Regions from separate parts of the Geobacillus sp. C56-T2 genome, predicted to be linked through region 1. Evidence: riboswitches for the same ligand, from Rfam matches in the RefSeq annotation. Region 1 holds a riboswitch; each other region holds the start of a gene.

Region 1 (7,235 bases):
CGTTCAACTCGCGGCCGTTGGCGATCAGTGTTGCCGCACCGACGAGAAAAAATGGCAACAATAGTCCGCTATACGTCCATCCGCGCATCGCCACGCTCCCCATCAGCCAAGAGATGATTTGCCGCAATTCGTCGCCGGTCAAAGCGATCATGAGCGAAATGAAGGCGCTAAAAAAGGCCCCGAAAATAATGCCGGCTAAAATGATCGTCTCCACCGACATCCGCCGATCGACGGCGCGAGTAAACGCCAAGACGGCCGCAAGCGTCGCCATGCCGCATACGATGCTGACGATCGGCAGTGTAAACGTGCCGAACAGCGGCCATTGCCAGCCAAGGAAGATCACGAGCACCGCGCCGACCGACGCGCCGGATGAAACGCCGAGCGTGTACGGGTCGGCGAGCGCGTTTTTCAAAAGCCCCTGAAACGCCGCCCCAGCCAGCGCCAACGAAGCGCCAACCAAAAAGGCGAGCACGACGCGCGGCAGACGGATCGCCATCACAATCGGCACCCAGTCGGAAGGAACGTCCGACGAGAGCGGCATTCCGAGCCATTGCGACGCGAGAATCTCGATAATAGAAGAAAAGGGAATCGACAGCGACCCTGTCGATACCCCTGCGAGCAGCGAAAATACAGCCGCCGTAACGGCTAGGATATACATCGGTAGTTTACTGAAACACTTCCGGGTAAATGGCTTTGGCAAGTTCCTCGACCCCTTCGGCGAGGCGCGGACCCGGCCGGCTGACCAAATCGGTGTTGACATCATACACCCGCTTGTTTTTCACCGCCGGCACATCTTTCCAGGCCGCGCGCTCGAGCACTTGTTTCGCCCCGCCGTATGTCGTGATGATCACATCCGGCTTATAGGCCACCGCTTTTTCCTCGGTCACCATCGGCCAGCCTTCCAAATCGCCGGCGACGTTTTTCGCTGAAATCACTTGAAGCATCTCATCCATGAACGTTCCTTTGCCGGCCGTATACAGCTGCGGCGGCGGCGACACTTCCACCCACACATTCGCCCGCTTGTCCGCCGGAATTTGTTTCGCTTTTTCTTCGATTTGCGAAAGCTTTTCTTTCATCCCTTCAATCACTTGCTTCGCTTTGTCCACCGTTCCCGTCGCTTTGCCGATGAGCTCGATCGAGGCGTACACGTCCGCAAACGATTTCGCATCATTGACGACAAGCACGGTGATGCCGGCGTCTTTCAATTGCTGCAAGCCATCGCGCGAGTTATGGGCGCTTGACGCATGAGCCAAGACGAGATCCGGTTTGAGCGAAATGATTTTCTCGACATTAAACTCCATCCCGCCGATTTTCGTTTTTGTTTTGACGTCTTCAGGATAATTGTCAAAATCGCTGACGCCGACAATTTTTTCACCGAGCCCTAACGCGTAGGCGATTTCCGTATTGCTCGGGATGAGCGAAACGATCGTTTTCGGTTCCGCTTTGATGGTGACCTCTTCCCCAAGCCCGTCTTTCACCGTCACCGGAAACGCCGATTGTTCCGCTTTCGGCTCCTCTTTTTTTGTCGGCTGGGCGCTGCTGCCCGCTCCGCTGCTGCAACCGGCAAGCATAACGGCCAAAAGGATGAGAGCAGCGAGCGCCGCAGACCATTTCCAACGCTTCATCCGTACGTTCCCCCTTCAATGATGTATGTACAATAAAAAAACGCCCATTCCGTCCGGTTGGGGAATGAGCGGAAAACAGACCGCCAATGGGCACAACCATGCCCTATGCGACTGTTTCCGCGTCTCACCCCCCGAAGATTCGGAAACTGCGGCAAGCAAGGCAGGTCTACTGGCTCATGCGTCATCCTACTCTGAAGCCTTCCCGTACGGAAAACAGCGCAAGCCATCCGTCCGTACAGTGGCGATTTCATTTCGTCCGCATTGACAGTTGCGGGGACAGCTCCGGATTCCCACCGGATTCCCTATTAAGCCTTTTCGGCACCTTGCTGCGAGTTGATTGAGTTATCGGATATGGACATTTTTATATTAAAGCAAGGCTTGGCATTTGACAACTATGAATTTACAGCGGGCTGGCGGAAGAGGTCATCGATCCACTTTTGCGGTCAGGCAGCTCGGCTCCAGTGTCCGTGTTTTGTACGGAACGCCGCATGCACCATTGCATCGAACTCCGCGATGTCAAATGCCGCCACGTTGCCTGCCTCCACTCTCTCCCCTTCACCGTTTGCCAACGACGCGTTCCTTTGAAAAACAGGAAAAGACGCCCCCCCTCTGGCCCGGCGTCTTTCCCGAATGCAAGCTTCATCTCCTCACTGCTCGATGTATTTTTCAAACACAAAGCCGAAATCTTTCACCGTATAGTTCTTTTTCGCTTCCGTCAGCCATTGAAACGCGTATTCATTCACGGCCTGAAAATCGGCCGACACATTGGCGCTGTCGCCGCGCATGTTGGCAAACACCTTGGCCGCCAGCTCGAGGCTCCGCTCGGCATAGTCGAGCTTCATTTCATTTTCGCGGCAAATGTCGGCGATCGCAAGCAGCGATTTATACAAATCTTTCAGTTCCTCGATATGTTTTTTATGCACATCAATCGAGTAGGCGTGCGACCCGATTTTGAATTTGATTTCCGCGTCCATATCGACCGTTCCGGCCGTCTCGAGCGACACGTCGGAAATCGGATGCTTGTAGTAATCGTAGCGGCGCAGCGTCCGTTTTTTGCTTGCTGCGCTCGTGCCGTCCAGATGAATGAGCGCACGGTTGGTGAAGCAATACTCATCGGATTTCGATTTAATAAGGAAGTAAATTTTTTCTCCATCCTCGTGCATCACATAATCATCGGCATCGACTTTGTCGTAGTCTTTCGGTTGAATGACCGAACCGATGTCGCTCAATCCAAGCACATCGGCCGCGACTTTTCCAAACATGCTCATTTCTCGCCCCGACCCCTTCCATTTTTCATTGGCTCGCGCCACTCCGCAACGGGCAGCAACGCACGTTGTTTTGGCAGAGCACCGCATCCTCTATAGTCATACGTGGAGGGCAAAAAAAAAGTTTCATGTTTGCCAACCATTGAACGGCCCAACGCCTTGTTCAGACGGCGTCAGGCCGTACACGCCACTACAGTTCCCCGCTCAGTCGCGAGCCTTTGTTCGTAAGGCGCAGGACGATCAAATACACAAGCCCAATGGCGATCCAAATCAGTCCGAGCTTTTTGCTGAGCGGATCGAGATTGATCCATACGTAGCCGATGACGACAAAACCGATGAGCGGAAACAAAAGATGGTTGATATAGTCATGGCTCTTTTGTTTGCGCAAAAAGTAGTTCATCACCGATACATGCAAAAAGAGAAATGCAGTCAGGGCGCCGAAGTTGACAAGCGAAGCGAGCTTATCGATTTGCGAAGCGAACACCGTCGTGACAATGAGCGAAATGACAGCGACAAGCAAGGTGCTTACGTACGGTGTTTGAAACTTCGGGTGCACTTTGGCCAGCACGCCGGGCAATTGACGGTCGCGACCCATGCTATACAAGATGCGGGAAATAGCCGCCTGCGCCACAAGGGCGTTGGCGATTCCCCAAGAAAACGCCGTGGCAATGATCGTTGTCCATTTGAGCCACGGTCCGCCTGCCAGCTCCGCAATCTGATAAAACGCCGCGTCTGCGTTTTTAAACGTCGTATAATCAGGCCAAATCAAAGCCGCCACCCATGTTTGAATGATAAACAGCGCCCCGACCACCAGCAGAGCGCCGATGATCGCCTTGCCGATGGACGACCTTCCGTCTTTCGTTTCCTCAGCGAGTGTTGACACCGCGTCAAAACCGAGAAAGCTCAATACGGCGATCGACACCGCTCCCATGACCGTTCCCATGCTGAAATGATCGGGGTCATACAACGGCTTAAACGTAAATTCCGCTCCGTTCACCCCTTTGAAAATCGCCACAACGCCCGTGATGACGAAAATCGCCAAAACGATGAGCTCTAGGATAACGATCACTTTATTGGCTCTCGCTGTCATTTCAATGCCGAGAATGTTAATGACCGTATTGATGCCGATAAACAGCACGAGCCACACATACATCGGCACTTCCGGCACAATGTCGGCTAGAGCGGCGGCGCTGACCAAGTAAAGAAGCGCTGGGACAAAGATGTAATCAAGCAAAATGACCCAACCCGCCATAAAGCCGGCGTATTCATTCATCCCCCGCTGCGCGTAGGAATACACGGAACCAGCGATGGGAAACGCCTCGGCCATTCTCGCGTAGCTTAATGCGGTGAAAATCATTCCCACCATTCCGATCAAGTATGCTAAAGCGACCATCCCTTTTGCCCCTTCGGCTACATACCCGTAAATACCGAAAGGAGCAATCGGCACCATGAACACCATCCCATAAATCAACAAGTCTACCCATGTGAGCGACCGCTTTAGTTCCTGCTTATAACCGAGCGACTCAACCGATTTGTTCGTTTCCAATTGCGCCATCGCCATTCCCCCTTATTCCTCAAACAAACGAACGCCATACGCCTCAAGCACGAAGCGCGGCACAAAAAAGCGCGCGGTGACAAGCGGATCCACCACTTGGCTGATTTGCGTCTGACCGGCGGCGCTAAGCACCATCGTCAAATGGTTCAACGTCAACGGAGTGTGCGGCCGTAACAACTCAACCATTTCCTCAACCGATCGTTTGACCGCCTCATCCAGCGTTTTGGCCGACACGATGGTCGCAATTCCTTCGTCATTTTGCAGCAGCGGATGGTTGAGGGAATGTCCTTTGATCACGCGGACGGTGACGGTCACTTCCCCCGGAATTTCAATGCCGGACACGCCGATCTCGCCATCACCCATCGCCGCGTGCAAATCGCCTAAGGCAAAGAGCGCCCCTTTGACAAAAACAGGGAAGTACACCGTCGCTCCTGTTGTAATGAGCTTCGTATCCATATTGCCGCCGTGCGGTCCCGGCGTTCCGCACGATACATCCTCGCCGTTTGGCGCCACCCCAATAACGCCAATCATCGGATTGAGCGGGATGGAAAGATGTTCGTCAAATACGGCTCGGTTTTCTTCCACCGGAACGATTTTCGCCTCAAACCGCGAAATTCGGTCGCCGAGCACCCCGAGGCTTGGCCCGACAGCCATCACCCCTTGCCCTTTGAGGCGAATGTGTTCAATTTTGACCGCTAAAATGTCACCGGGTTCCGCCCCTTCAATATAGATGGGCCCCGTTGCCGGATTGATATGGTTCCAATCAATGGAATCAAACGGCGTTTCGCTAGATGTAATTTGATTTTGGAAACAATCGTACGTTTCGATGACAAACGTTTCCCCGGAACGAACTGTCCGAACCGGCTGATGGTGTTGGCTAAACGCGTAAATGGCTGTTGTACACGGAACAAATGACATCTTGCCTTCCTCCTTTCATGTTTGTCTCATTATACCAAGCCGAAACCCGTCCGATTTGCATTTTTTTAATCACTTTTTGTCACTTCTTTATTTTTTGAATAAATTGATAAGTGCGGACGAACAAAAAGCTTCCTATCCCATTCCAGGCGATGGCCTCCAGCTCGTCATGGCGACTCCCCCAGCGCCAAGCGAACACGAGCAAACATGACCAGCCGATCATGATCATTACCCCGAGGCGCTTTTCCTTCGGCCGCCAAGCAGCCAAACCAAAGCACACAGAGGCAAGCAGAGCGGTCGAAAACAGAACTAGACGCAGCGGAAGACAAAGAACTATCGATAAAAGAGCGAGCCCAAACAAAAAAGAAAGGGCGTATGTCCGCGGGAATTGGCCGCCCCACTTGGTTTCCAAGAGCTGCACAACCGAACGAAGGGAAAGGGACAAGCTGCACGAGAGCGCCGCCAACAGCGCCATGGCAAGCGGCCAAGACATCCAAGCGGAGGAGGAAAGCAGCCATCCTTTCCATATCGCTTCGGGCGAAGCAGCCGCCGCGTACGGAATGCATAAAGCAGCCATGGCCAAGGGGAGAGGGACGAGACAACAACCGGCAAGCAAAAACACCATCGCAACCCGCTCTTTTTTTATTCGGGGGGCGACTTCCCATACATACGGATCGGCGAACCACTGTCCGGCGGCCGCAGCCAACACGGAAAAAAAGAGCACCAACAGCGAAGTTGCACGGAGATCAAGGAGAGACGGAGCGGTACGGGCCACCGTCTCGTAATATCGCATGACGCCCCCCGTCAGATAATAGGCAAACGGAATGATGCCGGCAACGAGATAAACGATGTACAGCAGAACGGTTCCGATTCTCCGCATTCCCGCCCAGCCAGCAAGCACCGTAAAAACGTACACATAGCTAAACCAAACCAATAAAAACAGCAAGGAAACATGAAAAAGATGCCGCAGCAAATAGGCACATAACCCAAGAACGACAAGCAGCCGCCCGATCGAAAGAAGGCAGACTAAAAAGCGGAACAAAACCAAAGCCCGCGCCGTAAAACAACGATCCGGCCACCGCTCCCCTTCGCTTGCCAACGGTTGATGGCTCGCCGTTATCGAACGCCAAAGGACAAAAACAGCCACTCCCATCGCCATGGCCAGCGTGATCCCTGCAGCCACCCCGCCATACATCAACGCATAACAGCTAAACAACAGCAACTCCCCGGACGCCAAACGCAGCAGCAACGCATTGACCCCTTTGCTTAATCCAAACGTTTCCGCTCCTAAAGAATGGGAGCGCCCGACATCCGGCACGACGACAAGCAGCAACACGCATGCCATAACCAACAGCGTATACCAATCCATTATCCGTTCGTCTCCTTATACGTTGTCGGCGGGATGCCAACATATTTTCGAAACAAATGGCTGAAATGATGCTGGCTAGAAAACCCAGTCTCTTCGGCAATGCGAGCCATGGACCAGTCCGGTTTCTTGATGAGCAGCTCTTTCGCTTTTTCAATCCGATATCGGTTCACATAATCTTTAAAATGAATGCCGATCTCCTCAACGAACAACCTGCTCAAATAGGCGGGATGAGTATGCACGGCTGCCGCCACCGCGGCAAGGCTGATTTTGTGCGCGTAATGCCGATGGACATAGTCGAGCGCCGACCGGATGAGCGGCGATGAGGCCGATGCTTCGGGATGCTTTTGTTCAAACTTTGACAGCGCCTGATCGAACTCACTCTCAATGAGCGGCTTGACCAAATAATCGAGCACTTCGAGCTGAATCGCTCGTTTGGCGTATGCAAAATCTTGGTAGGCGGTAATAATGATCACTGAGAGATTAGGCTGTTTCTGCCTCAGCTCACC
Region 2 (7,235 bases), 470 kb from region 1:
ATGAAGTCGTACGATACAAGCAAAGATCATATCATCGCTTCGGTCGAGCAGTCGCTGCGGAATTTCCGCACCGATTATATCGATGTGCTGCTCATCCACCGCCCCGATCCATTCATGAACCCCGAAGAGGTGGCCGAGGCGTTTTTGCGGCTGAAACAGGATGGAAAGGTGCGTTATTTTGGCGTCTCGAACTTTAAACGTTCGCAGTGGGAACTGTTGCAGTCGTATTTGCCGTTTCCTCTCGTCACCAACCAAATCGAAGCATCGGCGTACCGGCTCGAAAATTTTGTGGACGGCACAGTGGATCTTTGCCTAGAAAAGCGGGTTCCGCCGATGGTGTGGTCGCCGCTCGCTGGCGGAGCGATTTTTTCCGCTGACGATGACCGGGCGGTGCGTCTGCGCGGGACGCTTGAACAAGTGCGGGGCGAAGCGGGCGCTGCGACGATCGATGAAGTGCTGTATGCGTGGCTTCTCGTTCATCCAGCGCGGATGATGCCGATTGTCGGATCGGGAAAACGAGAACGCATCGAGCGGGCGGTGCGGGCGCTGTCTTTGCCGCTTTCCCGCGAGCAATGGTTCGCCATTTGGCAAAGCTCGATGGGGCATGAGGTGCCATAAGGGGAGAAGCCGATGAAAGTCATTATTGCGGAAAAACCGGACCAAGGGGCGACGCTCGCCTCGATTTTTCAGACGAAAAAACGGCAAGGCTATATCGAAATTTTGCCGAATGACTTGTTTCCGGATGGGGCGTATATGACATGGGCGATCGGGCATTTGTTCCAGCTCGCCCCGCCCGAGCGGTACCGCCCGGAGTGGAAACGGTGGACGCTCAACACGTTGCCGATCGTCCCGGAACGGTTCGAGTATGAGATCGAAAAAGCGAAGGCGAAACAGTTTCAAGTGATTAAGGAGTTGCTGCGGAAGCCGGAAGTGACGGAAATCATCCATGCGGGAGACGCCGGGCGCGAGGGGGAGCTCATTGTGCGCAACGTGATTCGCCTCAGCGGCGTTAACAAGCCGATCAGGCGGCTTTGGCTGTCATCGTTGACCCCAAAGGCCATTGCCGAAGGATTTCGCCGCCTGCTCGATGAGCAGACGACGCGTCCGCTCTATGAAGAAGCGTATGCCCGCGCCTGCGCGGATTGGCTCGTCGGCATGAACGCTTCGCGCGTGTACAGCTTGTTGCTGAAAGAGCGCGGGATGAACGATGTGTTTTCCGTCGGGCGCGTGCAGACGCCGACCTTGGCTCTTATTGTCCGGCGCGAGCGGGAAATCGAGCAGTTCCGCCCGGAGCCGTTTTGGGAAGTCGTCGCTTCGTTTGCCATCGGCGATAAGCGCTATGAAGGAAAATGGACGGATGAAAACGGCCAAACGCGTCTCAAGGACGAGGAGATGGCGAAACAGATCGCGGCCTTTTGCCAAGGAAAACGAGCGGAAGTCGCCGACGTCCGCACCGAGCGGAAAACGTATCAGCCGCCGCTGTTGTTCAACTTATCGACGCTGCAGGCGACAGCGAACAAGCTGTACCGCTTCTCGCCGAAAAAAACGCTCGATGTGCTGCAATCGCTCTACCAAAAAGGAATCGTTTCGTACCCGCGTTCTGATTCGATGCATGTGACTAGGGGAGAGGCGGAAACGTTCCCGGCCATTTTGCAAAAGCTGTCGTCGTTTCCGGCGTACGCTTCGTATTTTCCGCTGCCGCGGCCGTCGATTTTACAGAATAAACGTTATGTAAACGAGAAAAAAGTGACCGACCACTACGCCATCATCCCGACGGAACAGGTCGTTGACCCGGAGAAGCTGTCGGCCGACGAGCGAAACGTGTACGATTTAGTCGTGCGCCGCTTGATCGCCGCCCACCACCAGGCGGCGGTCATGGATTATACGACCGTCACGACGTTGGTTGACGGTCGGGCTCGCTTCGTTTCGAAAGGAAGGCAAGTCGTTGAGGAGGGGTGGCGCACCGTCATCCGTCCGCATGAGGAGGAGAAAGACGCGGTGCTGCCGCCGCTCGAGCGGGGCGAAGCGGGGGAGGCGGCCGCTGTCAAGGTGAAAGAAGGGAAAACCGAGCCGCCGAAACGGTATACGGAAGGCGAACTCATCACCTTGATGAAAACGGCGGGAACATTTTTGGACGACGAGGAGCTGGAAAAAGTGCTCTCCAAAACGGAAGGGCTCGGCACGGAAGCGACAAGGGCGGCGATCATTACGATGCTGAAGGAACGAAAATACATTGAAGTAAAAAATAACCTCGTCTATCCGACGGACAAGGCGAAAGTATTGATCGAGGCGCTTGGCGGCACGATTCTCGCCTCGCCGGAAATGACAGCGAAATGGGAGCAGCGCCTAAGCGAAATCGGTGAAGGAGCGGCCTCGCCCGCCTTGTTTATGGAACAGGTGAAAAAGCTGGCGCAAAAAGTAGTCGCTGACGCCATCGCCGCCGCCCCGGCTTGGAATTTCAACGGGGTCGACACCGCCTCGATCCAGCGGACGAGAACGAAAAAAACGATCGGTGAGAAGCTCGGGCCGTGCCCGCTTTGCGGAGGGACCGTCATCGACAAAGGAACGTTGTACGGCTGCGACCAGTACGCGAAAACAAAATGCTCGTTTACGATCGCCAAACGCATTCTCGGCAAATCGATTTCAGCGGCGAATGTGAAAAAGCTGCTGGTAAAAGGAAAAACCAATGTCATTAAAGGATTCAAAAAAGGCGGAAAAACGTTTGACGCTGTCCTTGTGTGGGATGAAAACGAGAAGAAATTGTCGTTTCAGTTTCCGAAGCGGTAATGAAGGCAACAGAGGAAATAGGGGGCGGGGCGCTTGGCCCAAGGGCGGACCGATGGCGTCCCGCCTTTTTTGCCGGTTACTCCGTTTGCGGCTCTTGAATCCGTTCCATCAGCCGCTCCGGCTCGCTTGGCGCGGCAAAACCGAACCGCATGATCCGGCCTCCTTTTTCATAAAGGATACACCGAATCGGATCAGATGGAAACGATTTTGTTTTTAAACAATAATAATATTATGTAAACTAAAATCCCGCCCGTCTCCCTGAAGGCTAGTCAATGGTCGGGCGGCCGGCGGCAAGCGGCGATGCGAGCCGGGCGGTCGGGATAGTCGGTAAAGATCCCGTCTACGCCCATGGTGCATAGGCGCGCCAGATCGTGCGGCGCATTGACGGTATAGACGTGGACGATGAGCCCGCGGCGATGGGCGGCGCGCACTCGCTCTTTGGTGACGGCCGAAAGCGGCAAGCCGATGCCATCGGCGTAGGAGGCGATTTGTCTCAGCCGTTGATCGTTCCAATGTTGCGCTTCCCTTCCGTCGATCAATTGGATGAGCGGAATGCCGCGCGGAATGAGCCGACGCAGCGCCTCGAGGCTTTTTCGGGAAAACGATTGAAACATGACGCGGCCGGGGCGAAACATGTGATGGCTTTGCAGCAGGTGCGCGACGGCCTTTTCGATGCCGGGCTGTTTCGTTTCGATGTACAGCGGGGCTTCCACACACTCCGCTTTCAACATCTGAATGACCTCATCAAGCGTCGGGACGCGCTCGCCGGCAAAGCGTGGAGCCAACCACGAGCCAGCATCCAACTTTTTGAGCTCACGAATTGAAAAATCGCTGACCTGCCATGGCGATCGGCGCGGATAAACGGTTTCGGCGTTTGTCGTCCGAGCGAGTGTGGCATCATGCAAAGCGACGAGCTTCCCGTCTCGGGTGGCCCGCACATCGACTTCGATATAGTCGGCCTGCATGCGGGCGGCGAGGCGGTAGGACGTGAGCGTATGCTCCGGCGCGTGTCCGGATGCGCCGCGGTGGGCGATGATGATCGGTTTCGGGGCGACGGACGGCTGTGCGGCGGTTGATGCGGCGAGGCCGAGCGGCAGGCACAATAACCACAACACATGAAGCCATTGGCGGAGGGCGGCGGTTTGGCGCAACGTCGTTCCCCCCTTTCTCTTTGCATTATACTTTATTGAAATGAAGCGATTGTGAAGAGATGGTAAAGATGTGGTGAAACGCACGGAACATGAATCATTATTTGTATTTTGCTTCCTTTTGCAAAATGGTATGCGTTTTGATTCGAAAGGGGAGGTTTGTTGCTGCCTACTGTAAGTGCCAACAAAGACGTTGGGCTATAGCCAAGCGGCAAGGCAACGGACTTTGACTTCCGTGATGCGCTCGTTCGAATCCAGCTAGCCGAGCTGAATGGCCGGACGGGGCGGCTTTTGCCGCGTAGCCGGCAGGCAGAAACGGTTTCCGCCATGTCGTGCGGGGCCGTTTTTTCATTCGCCGGACAGCAAGGACGAGTCAATACGTTCAACGTCTAGTTTAGCAAAACTCCACATCCGCTTTTTCAAATATAAACAGCGCCGCAAAAAAAGCGTAGTCGGCAGGACTTTGGCGAATGGCGGCGAATGCAAAAAGGGAAAGGGGAGAGCGACAATGAAAACAGCCGATTTATGCGATCAATTTTTAGACGAGCTGCAAGTATGCGAGGTGCCGTTCCAATCATATGGCGGAAAACAGATGTTTTCCGGACCGATTGCGACGGTCGACGTGTTTGAGGACAACGTGCTTGTCCGGGAAGCGCTCGAGACCGTTCCAGCGGGGACGGTGTTGGTTGTCGACGGAAAAGGGTCGCGCCGCGTTGCGTTATTCGGCGACCGATTGGCGCAAATTGCCTGCGAGAGAGGGCTCGCTGGCGTCATTATCCACGGCTGCATCCGCGATTCAGCGGAAATTGGCGCCATGCCGATTGGAGTAATGGCGATCGGCACATGTCCCGTGAAAAGCAAAAAAGAAGGAAAAGGCGCCCGCGATGTCGTGCTTGAATTTGGCGGCGTCCGTTGGGAACCGGGAGCGTACGTGTACGCCGATGCGGACGGCATTGTCGTGGCCCGCGACGATTTGGCGGCAAAAAACGGTTGACGGCAGCGTCCCGCTTGTACTACGATGGAGACGGATGCTTGTTCCATGACAGTGTAGATATGGTGAAGAACCCACAAGGTGCCTGAGCTCGTCAAACCGGCTCGGGTGAAAAGGGAAGTCCGGTGAAAATCCGGCACGGTGCCCGCCACTGTGATGGGGAGCTTTGCGGCAACAAGTCACTGAAGGATGCTTCGGGAAGGCGCCGCAAGCGATGATCCTAAGTCAGGAGACCTGCCTTGTTTGGGTCGGACGGATGCCTACGGGACTATAGGCAGACGTGCGGGAGAATGGTGGCCGAACTAGGCACTTTTAGGCTTCTTTTTTGGTTTCGTACGCATTTTTCTGCACCTCTGCTGTAGAGGTGCTTTTTTATTTTTCTTGGAGCGAAGCTGAAAGGTGTTTATTTCTACCAATCTTGCAAAAGGAGGAATTCGATGGCGACGTGGGACTTGCGGGGAATGAGGCATCATTTGTTCATTTGCAACGGCGGGACGTGCCTCCGTCATGGCGGGGAGGAAGTGACGCTGGCGGTGCGCGAAGAGATCGCCCGTCTTGGTTTGGACGATCTTGTTCATACGACACGAACGCGCTGCAACGGCCGCTGCCAAGACGCATGCGTGATGATCGTCTACCCGGACGGCGTCTGGTACCGACAAATGACGCCGGAAAAGGCGCGGGAGGTGGTGCGCATCCATCTTTGTGAAGGGGCGCCGATTCGCGAATGGGCGACGTATGAGTTTGATGAGGAGGCAGGATGCAAATGGGCGCCAGCAGGGGAAAGCGAGGCGCCGGTTGGGAAGCGGAAAACGGCTAATGAACCGAAGGGGGCGAATCGATAACGATGCGAACAAGTCGTTGGCTTGCCATCGCGGTGCTATTGACAAGTTACTTCTTCTTGACGAATGAACAAGACGCGTATGCCATGCACATTATGGAAGGGTTTTTGCCAGCGAAATGGGCGCTATTTTGGTGGGGATTGTTTCTTCCATTTTTCTTGTTGGGTTTACGTCGTCTCGTCCGCACGCTGAAAGAGCATCCGGAGCAAAAGCTGCTCATGGCTTTGGCCGGGGCGTTTACGTTCGTGCTGTCGGCGCTGAAAATTCCGTCCGTCACCGGAAGCAGCTCCCACCCGACCGGCATCGGCTTTGGGGCCGCGTTGTTTGGACCGTGGGTGATGGTTGTCATCGGCACGCTAGTTCTTCTGTTCCAAGCGTTGCTGCTTGCTCATGGCGGATTGACGACATTGGGGGCGAACGCTTTGTCGATGGCGGTCGTTGGGCCGCTGGTTGCGTTTAGCGTGTATCAGCTGCACCGGCGCGGTCTTGTTTCACATCGGGTGGCGCTATTTTTAGCTGCCTGTTTGTCAGATTTGGCGACCTATGTCACTACATCCGTTCAATTGGCAGTCGCGTTTCCAGCGGCGGATGGCGGCGTGCTCGCTTCGTTTTTAAAATTTGCCGGCATTTTTGCCATCACTCAAGTGCCGCTGGCGGTGACGGAAGGTATTTTGACGGTGATGGTCTGGAACTGGCTCGCTTCATACCAAGCTTCTCCGCTATTTGAACGGGAAAAGGGGGCGTGATTCGATGAAGAAAAACTGGTGGCTGTTCGCTTTCGTCGTGGTGTTGATCCTTCTTCCGCTTTGGTGGGCGCGCGGCTCCGAATTTGGCGGCACCGATGATCAGGCGGAACGGGCGATTCAAACGCTCGCTCCGCATTACCGGCCGTGGTTTGAATCGATTTTCACCCCGCCGGGCGGCGAAGTGGAAACGCTGCTGTTTTCGCTGCAAGCCGCTCTTGGCGCTGGCGTCATTGGCTACGTGATCGGCCTGTATAAAGGGCGATCGGAACGGAAGAACGGGCATGATTCGCGAGTTTGATCGGTTCGCCTATGACAATCGGCTGCGAACGTGGCGAGCGGAATGGAAGCTGGCGATGGCGCTGATTTTGTTGGTGCTTGGAATGATAAGCAGCTGGCGCGAACAGCTGCTCATTATGGCCGGAATGACGTATTGGATCATCGGCCGCGCCGGTGTACCGCTTTCGCTGTATGGAAAAGCAATGGCTGCCGCTTCGGTTTTTTTAGGAGTCAGTTTATTGACCATGATCGTTTCTATTTCTCTTCCATTTCGGTTATCTATTTCCTATAGCCAGCTGCGGCCGGCCGCTGAACTGGCTGTTCGCTCGTTGGCGGCGTGGTCTTGTTTGTTTTTCCTTCTGATCACTACGCCGGCGCCGGAATGGTTTGCCGTCCTGCGGCGTTGCCGTCTTCCGGCGGCGGTCATCGAGCTTTGTTTTCTGATGTA
Region 3 (7,235 bases), 1.4 Mb from region 1:
AACGTGGCTTCTCCTTCATTACAACTCATCAAATCCGTTGTCCACTTGCACTTTCGTATATTGGCGTGGTTTTTGTTCGAAAAAGTCGGATTTGCCAAGGTCGACTTCTTCATACGCTTTAATCCAGCGAAGCGGGTTCGTCCGATAGCCGTCGAACGGGCGGTCAAACCCAAGCTGGTGGGCACGGACGTTGGCGTAAAACTTAATGTACGCCTCCAAATCAGCCAAGTCGATGCCATCGATCTCATGGCCGATGATTTCCCGCGCCCATTCGATCTCCAGCTCAGCCGCTTTCGTAAACGTTTCCCGGACAAAATCCGCCAACTCCGGCGTCCGATATTCCGGATATTCGTTCAACACTTCTTTGAAAATTTTCGCAAACAAATCGACATGAATGTGCTCGTCACGGTTGATGTAATTGATCATCGTGCTCGTCGCCACCATTTTTTGCTGGCGCGCGAGGTTGTAGAAGAACGCAAACCCTGAGTAGAAAAACAGTCCTTCTAAAATGACGTCAAAAACGATCGAGCGCAACAAGTTTTCCACATTCGGCTCTTCCGCAAACGCCTTGTAGCCGTTCGTCACAAAATCGTTCCGCTTGCGCAGCGTCGGTTCGTTCCGCCAAAAGTCGAATACTTCATCTTGCTTCGCTTTCGGCACAAGGCTCGAAAGCACGTACGAATAGGAATGGTTGTGAATGACTTCCTGCTGGGCGAGCATAATCATGAGCGCGTTGATGCTCGGGTCCGTAATGTAATCAGCGACACGTCCGGCGTAATCGGTTTGGATGCTGTCAAGCAGCGCCAGAAGACCGATGATTTTCAAAAATGCCTCCTGCTCGCGGGCCGTTAATTGCGGAAACTGCTTCACATCTTGCGCCATATTGATTTCAAACGGCGTCCAAAAATTGGCGAGCATTCGCTTATATTTGCCATACGCCCACGGATAGGCGAGATCATCCCAATTCAACACATTCGAGCAGCGGCCGTTGATGATGCCCGTCGAACGGTTCGGCGCCTCCGGATCCATAATGGGCCGTTTGACTACACTGATCGTCATCGTCCATTCCTTCCTTTCGTTTTCTAAAGAATTTCTGATCCCCATGTCCCGTCTTGATCACCTGACAAGCTGGCACGGTGACAAGAAGAGCGAACAATGCCATGGAAAACAAAATTGCAGCTTATATAGTATCGTGTGAGCGGCCAACCGCTTACGCCTCTCCGGCACAAGGAAGTGCGCCTCTTTTGGCCCCGGTCAGCTCGCGCACGAATCGCACTCTTCGATCGTCCCCGATGTCGAACGCACGTAATACGTCGTTTTCAACCCCGACTTCCACGCTGTCAAATGCAAATCGAGCAGCTCCTTTGCCTTGATCGTATTCATGACGTAGAAGTTAAACGAGATGGCTTGGTCGACATGGCGCTGGCGCGCGGCGTTTTGCTTGATGCTCCAACGTTGGTCGATATGGTACGCCGATTTGTAATACCATGTCGTCTGTTCGTTTAGATCCGGCACGGTCACAGGAATTTTATAATCTTTCTTTTCCTCGGCATACACTTTTAAGAAAATCGGATCGATGCTCGCCGTGCTGCCGGCGATGATCGACGTCGAGGCGTTTGGCGCAATGGCCATGATATAGCCGTTGCGCACCCCGTAGCGGGCTACATTGCTCTTGAGTCGGTCCCAATCGAGCTCGCCGTGGCTTTGGTAGCCGCGCCGTTCGAAATAAGCACCCGTCTGCCAATCCGATCCGGCAAACGCCGGGTAGCTCCCTTTTTCTTTGGCGAGCTCCATACTCGCTTGAATCGCCAAATACGCGATCGTTTCATACAGTTCATCGGCGTAGCGAACCGCTTCCTCCGACTCCCAGCGAATGCCTTTTAACGCCAGCAAATGATGCCAGCCAAAAGTGCCAAGCCCGACAGCGCGGTATTTTTCGTTCGTCAAACCGGCCTGCAGCACCGGAATGTTATTTAAATCAATGACATTATCAAGCATCCGCATTTGAATCGGGATGAGCCGCTCCAACACCCCATCGGTCACCGCACGCGCCAAGTTGATCGACGATAAATTGCAGACGACAAAATCGCCCGGGATTTTTTCGATCACAATCATCCCGTCTTTCACATATTGCCGCTTCATCACCGTCGGGCTTTGGTTTTGCGCGATTTCCGTGCAAAGGTTGCTGCAGTAAATCATCCCGAGATGGCGATTCGGATTTTGCCGGTTCACTTCATCGCGGTAAAACATAAACGGCGTCCCGGACTCGAGCTGGCTGCGCATAATGCCTTTCATCACTTCGATCGCCGGCACTTTTTCTTTCGACAGCCTCGGCTCGTTGACGCATTGCCAATATTTCTCCCGAAAGCTGCCCTTCCCTTTTTCCTCATCATAAAAGTCTTCCAAGCTAAATCCCATCACCGTCCGCACTTCATGCGGATCAAACAAATACCAGTCGCCGCGCTGTTCGACCTGTTCCATGAACAAATCAGGGATGCAAACGCCGGTGAACAAGTCATGCGTCCGCAGCCGTTCGTCGCCGTTGTTGAGCCGCGCATCGAGAAACGCAAAAATATCTTTATGCCACACATCCAAATAGACGGAAATGGCTCCCTTTCGCTGTCCCAGCTGATCGACGCTCACCGCTGTGTTGTTCAGCTGCTTCATCCACGGGATGACACCGGAAGAGACCCCTTTGAATCCTTTAATGTCGCTGCCGCGCGACCGAATTTTCCCTAAATAAACCCCAATGCCGCCGCCTGATTTCGATAAATTGGCGATATCGGTGTTGCTGTCGTAAATCCCTTGCAAACTGTCATCGACCGTGTCGACAAAGCAGCTCGACAGCTGGCCGTATGACTTCCCGGCGTTGGCAAGCGTCGGCGTCGCCACGGTCATGTATAGGTTGCTTAACGCCCAATACGCTTCCTTCACCAGCTCAAGCCGCCGCTGCTGTGGTTCGTTCGCCATGAGCGTCATGGCGATGACCAAAAATCGCTCCTGCGGCAATTCATACAGCCGCCGCTCATAATCGCGGGCCAAATACCGATCCGCAAGCGTGCGCAACCCTATGTACGTAAACAACTTGTCCTTCTCCGGATCAAGAAACGCACCGATGGACTCAATTTCTTCTTTCGTATAACGTTCAAGCAGCAGCGGATGATATACTCCTTGTTCCGTCAGCACAACAAGGAGCGAGTAGAAATCGCCATACCGCTTGCGCTCATCGTACCCGCGATGCCGTGCTGCCTCGCGGTACAGTTGCTGCAAATACAGGCGGGCGCACACAAACGTCCATTCCGGCTCCTGCTCACTAATATACGACAGCCCTTCCAAAATGGCGGTTTGATACAGCTGCCGGAAGGTGACCATCTCTTTTCGGCTGAGAAGCTGCCATACACGTTCTTCATATTCCTCGAGCGACAGACGGACAAAGTCGGCCGCCGCCTGCTCCACCAACCTAGCAAACTCCTCGCGCGAAAATGCTTTCTCTTTTCCTTGATCATCGACAACAATTGATTTCGTCGACACTGTCATTCGTTTCCCCTCTCCTCCATAAAAAAATCCGCTCGGGCAGGCGAGCGGATGAAACGACAGACGGAAAAAGGCAGACGAACTCCCTTTTTCTTTTCCCCTATCGTTTCATCTTCTCACACCCCGAAGAACATGAAACGTTCCAAGCAAGGCAGGTCTCCTGACTCGTGCATCGTCCTACTTTGGGGCCTTCCCAGCGGCGCTAAATGGCTCTTACCGCCAGTGGCCATCCCATTTCGTCCGCACATACAGTTGCGGGGGCAGTTCCGGATTCGCACCGGATTCCCTATTAAGTCCTGATGGACACCATTGCTTGGCGAAACGATATATAGTTGTTTAAAAAAGAGAACAAAACAATATATAGTGGATGATCATCCTGATGGAACAAGCATATACTAAAACAACAAGAATTGCAAGGGACAAGCGAGATTTTCTCGATCAATCCTTAGAAACACTGTCCTAGAAAGGGGGTGATTTAAGGGCGTAGGCCGCTTCCCAGCCGCGTTTCTCAAAATCTACAAACTTGTTTTTATCTGCCTCCCTTTCCGCGCCCTTTTTCCCATAATCTTTCAATATGGCGCCGCACTTGTTCAGCGTATTGCCGGCTCAAGCGGGACATCCCTTCATTAAGAATAATAGCGGCATACGATGCGCTCGGCGCAATTTCCTCTGCCTGTTTGTCAACGACAACATACGTAAGTGCGGGGACAAACTGCCCGTGAAACTGCACATCGACGTATTCTCGGCGGTACACACCGGCTGGAACTCCTTCGCGCCGATCAAGATTCGCCACATAGTGCTCCGGAATTTTATACAGCACCCCCTCGACCCGATCGCCGGGGGAAGGCACAATATCGGCCACTCCGCCCTCCCTCCTGCACGAATATCGGGTAAACGCCAGCCGATAGTCATCAAGCACGGCCCGGCCCATCACTTCAAAATGGGGAACAGTGGGCCGAAAATCGCGTTCACTCATGCACGAGCCATACGCAAAATACAACACTTCCTTTGGAGAATGGAGAAACGTCATCCAATCACCCCCGAAAACGAGTTGAGCGTGTTGTGTGAGCCATTCTTCCTGCTCCTGCGGATAAACATAAGCGTAACAAGTATACGTATTGCCATCAGCATCCGTTGCGACAACAGTGATTCGCTCATAATGATTCAACTCCCCCGGGCCGTGATACCCTTCAAGTTGATCGAGCAAAGCAAGCACCGCTTCCGGATCGCTTAGTTCGAACATTTCGCCGTGAACGGTCCCGTTTCCGTCCACCATCGCCGGATAGCCAGCTGGCAAATGGAACAGCCTCCCTTTCACCGTCACTTTGCGAACGGACTGCACATAATTGGCAATCAGCCGATGATTGCGTCCTCCTATCCGCAGTGTCCCATACACAAATACATTAATCGTTTCCATTTTGATTCCCCTTCCGTCTTTGTGATTTATCGTTCCATTCCCTTTGAATCCTCACAGCTCACCAAGCGTTGAAACATCCCCCAGGCGTGGCGGGCGGCCATTCCGCCCGGGGAAACAGCACTGTCAGCGAATCGGCCAGCTTCCTCTTTCCACCGTCCGCCGGTTCCACACATCCTTATAACGGTGATAGCATGAAAGGCAAATTTCCACATCCATCTTGTATTGCTTCAATACATCCAAATGACCGTTTAATGTGGAATCATCAAAAATAGTGAACGCAATTTTATAGTCGGTGTCGATTTGCCGGCAGAGCGAATGCAGCTCGCGAAGATGGCTCATATCAATATCATCGTACAATTGAACACGTCCGCCCTTTTTCCCTTCAATGAACGGTTTCGCCTTTTCTTGGATCACAGGGTCATGAAGGACGTAATACGCCACCATGAGCAGCCCGTCCTCAAGCATATGTTCAAGCGTCGGAATCCATACTTTTTTCATGAACGGTTTCTCCTGCTTAGACGAGAGCAAATTTTCCCGGACTAAAATCCACGCCGGTACGCTATTCTCGGACAAGAACAAATAATGTGTCGGGCTGATGCCGCCATGGTACGGATGCCCCTTTCCAATCAACAACTGTGCCGTTAATGTCCCCATTACAAATCCCTCCTTGATTTTTTTGCTTTTGACAATGGCATTATAAAAAAAAATGGTCACCGGCTAGGTGACCATTTCCCGCTTTTCATAATTTTCATATGACATATTCATAATCATCTTGCGACACAATGATGCGATAAGGAATTTCGCATTCCCAGCGATACCCTCTTCCCCGTACATTGACGATAATCTGATCAATCGGTTCAGAAAAACAAGATGCTAGCCGTTTCCGCAATTTTTCGATCATTTTTTTCACAACGTCGTCCCTCACATCCTCCCCTTCTCCCCATACTTCTGCTCGGATGTCACTGTACTCTCTGACGTTCGGCGCCGCCTTCAGCAAACATTGAAGCAATTTAACCAGGCGATCCGGCAATGGAACCGAATCGCAAGGACCGTGGAACACCGCGTTTCTCCGCATATCCAAAATCACGTACTGATCGTCTTCCTCAGCCAGCTCGCAAGCTTCCCCATAGGTAATGGGCAAGCGCCGATTTTCTTCGATGAGGAGAAATAAACACTCGTCTTTCTCTGCCTCCGCTTTTTCACGCACATTCACTTGCAAGCGGACGTTGTCAATCTCGGTTTGGTACAAATGGCTGTCGGTCTTTTTCTCCGCTTGGTCAAGCAATTCGAGCGCTTTTTTCGGATCCCCAAGCTGATTATAAGCAATCGCACTGGAACAGAGCGCGCGAATATAATGATACGGTTTGAGGGCTTGATGGGTTGACTTCCAAACGAATTCGAGCTGCTGAATCGCCTTTCTCCATTTCCTGTCATACAGCTCGAGATGGCCCAAATGATAACGGCAAACCGGGTCCTCCGGATCAAAACGCAACGCTTCTTCAAACAATGTCCGCGCTTTTTGAAAGTTCCGCTTCTTCAGCTTTATATCGCGCCCGTAACGGCATAAAACTTGGGCAAACCATGTTCTAAGATTCTTATTTTCCGGCTCTAGCTGAGACAACCGTTCAACGATCTCCTCGCCCCGTCTGATCCATTCCCAATCATTATCGCTTTCCTCTTCGGCAAGCCACTGGTTCAATTGTTCACGCAGCCGCTCCAGCTCCCGTCTTTTCTCCATTTTTTCTTCCCTTCCATCTTCGCAACAAGTTGTTTCATTTTTCTTAAATTATATCATGCCAACCGAACAAAGAGATAGAAAAGAACAGACCGCCAAGCCGATCATTCGGTAAACAGCGGCCACATCCCGTTTTTCCTCCTCCTGCTATTCACCCCAACACCATATCCCCATCATGGCCCCCTGCCCGACCAAACGAAACTAGCGCAGCGCTTTCGCCTTGCTCACACCGTCCCTTTTTGGTAAAAAACCGCTGCTTGCCTTGATCGATGATGGAACGCGTGAACGCAGAGGCTGATGCAGCAAGTCTTTTCTACTGGCGAAACGATTCCGAGAAGCGGTTGCGCGAGTCAATCACCGCCCCTTATGGTTTCCGGACCAAAACAGGCAGGCGCCCCGGCCGAATTCCGGGACGCCTCGTCCTGTTCCCCCTTACGCCTCAAAAGCAGGCGCCAGCGGCTTTTCCTTTTGTCCAGATGAAACAAAATCGTAGGCTCGCTCTACATACACTTGATGCCAAATCATAAACGCCAACACCGTCCACAGCTT

What was found. A riboswitch is a leader RNA that binds a small molecule or an ion and turns the genes downstream of it on or off. The one in region 1 is predicted to bind cobalamin.
Region 2: it holds a riboswitch for cobalamin, as region 1 does, so the genes downstream of both, GC56T2_RS08855 ((2Fe-2S) ferredoxin domain-containing protein) here and GC56T2_RS11050 (ABC transporter substrate-binding protein) in region 1, are expected to answer to the same signal.
Region 3: it holds a riboswitch for cobalamin, as region 1 does, so the genes downstream of both, GC56T2_RS04465 (ribonucleoside-diphosphate reductase subunit alpha) here and GC56T2_RS11050 (ABC transporter substrate-binding protein) in region 1, are expected to answer to the same signal.

The regions. Positions count from the first base shown of each region.
Region 1 covers NZ_VJWB01000001.1:2,219,247-2,226,481, forward strand. Annotated here, with positions in the region: gene GC56T2_RS11045 (FecCD family ABC transporter permease) at 1-700, opposite strand, end outside; gene GC56T2_RS11050 (ABC transporter substrate-binding protein) at 666-1,625, opposite strand; cobalamin riboswitch at 1,768-1,966, opposite strand; gene GC56T2_RS11055 (PH domain-containing protein) at 2,273-2,887, opposite strand; gene GC56T2_RS11060 (APC family permease) at 3,081-4,445, opposite strand; gene GC56T2_RS11065 (acetamidase/formamidase family protein) at 4,458-5,363, opposite strand; gene GC56T2_RS11070 (hypothetical protein) at 5,443-6,729, opposite strand; gene GC56T2_RS11075 (helix-turn-helix domain-containing protein) at 6,729-7,235, opposite strand, start outside.
Region 2 covers NZ_VJWB01000001.1:1,752,887-1,760,121, reverse strand. Annotated here, with positions in the region: gene GC56T2_RS08885 (aldo/keto reductase) at 1-618, shown strand, start outside; gene GC56T2_RS08880 (DNA topoisomerase III) at 631-2,787, shown strand; gene GC56T2_RS08870 (glycerophosphodiester phosphodiesterase family protein) at 3,057-3,938, opposite strand; tRNA gene GC56T2_RS08865 (tRNA-Gln) at 4,130-4,202, shown strand; gene rraA (ribonuclease E activity regulator RraA) at 4,444-4,929, shown strand; cobalamin riboswitch at 4,989-5,182, shown strand; gene GC56T2_RS08855 ((2Fe-2S) ferredoxin domain-containing protein) at 5,364-5,768, shown strand; gene GC56T2_RS08850 (energy-coupling factor ABC transporter permease) at 5,771-6,511, shown strand; gene GC56T2_RS08845 (energy-coupling factor ABC transporter substrate-binding protein) at 6,516-6,809, shown strand; gene GC56T2_RS08840 (energy-coupling factor transporter transmembrane component T family protein) at 6,793-7,235, shown strand, end outside.
Region 3 covers NZ_VJWB01000001.1:857,596-864,830, reverse strand. Annotated here, with positions in the region: gene GC56T2_RS04470 (ribonucleotide-diphosphate reductase subunit beta) at 19-1,059, opposite strand; gene GC56T2_RS04465 (ribonucleoside-diphosphate reductase subunit alpha) at 1,255-3,537, opposite strand; cobalamin riboswitch at 3,668-3,861, opposite strand; gene GC56T2_RS04460 (gamma-glutamylcyclotransferase family protein) at 4,064-4,951, opposite strand; gene GC56T2_RS18015 (hypothetical protein) at 5,075-5,605, opposite strand; gene GC56T2_RS04445 (winged helix-turn-helix domain-containing protein) at 5,700-6,689, opposite strand; gene asnB (asparagine synthase (glutamine-hydrolyzing)) at 7,119-7,235, opposite strand, start outside.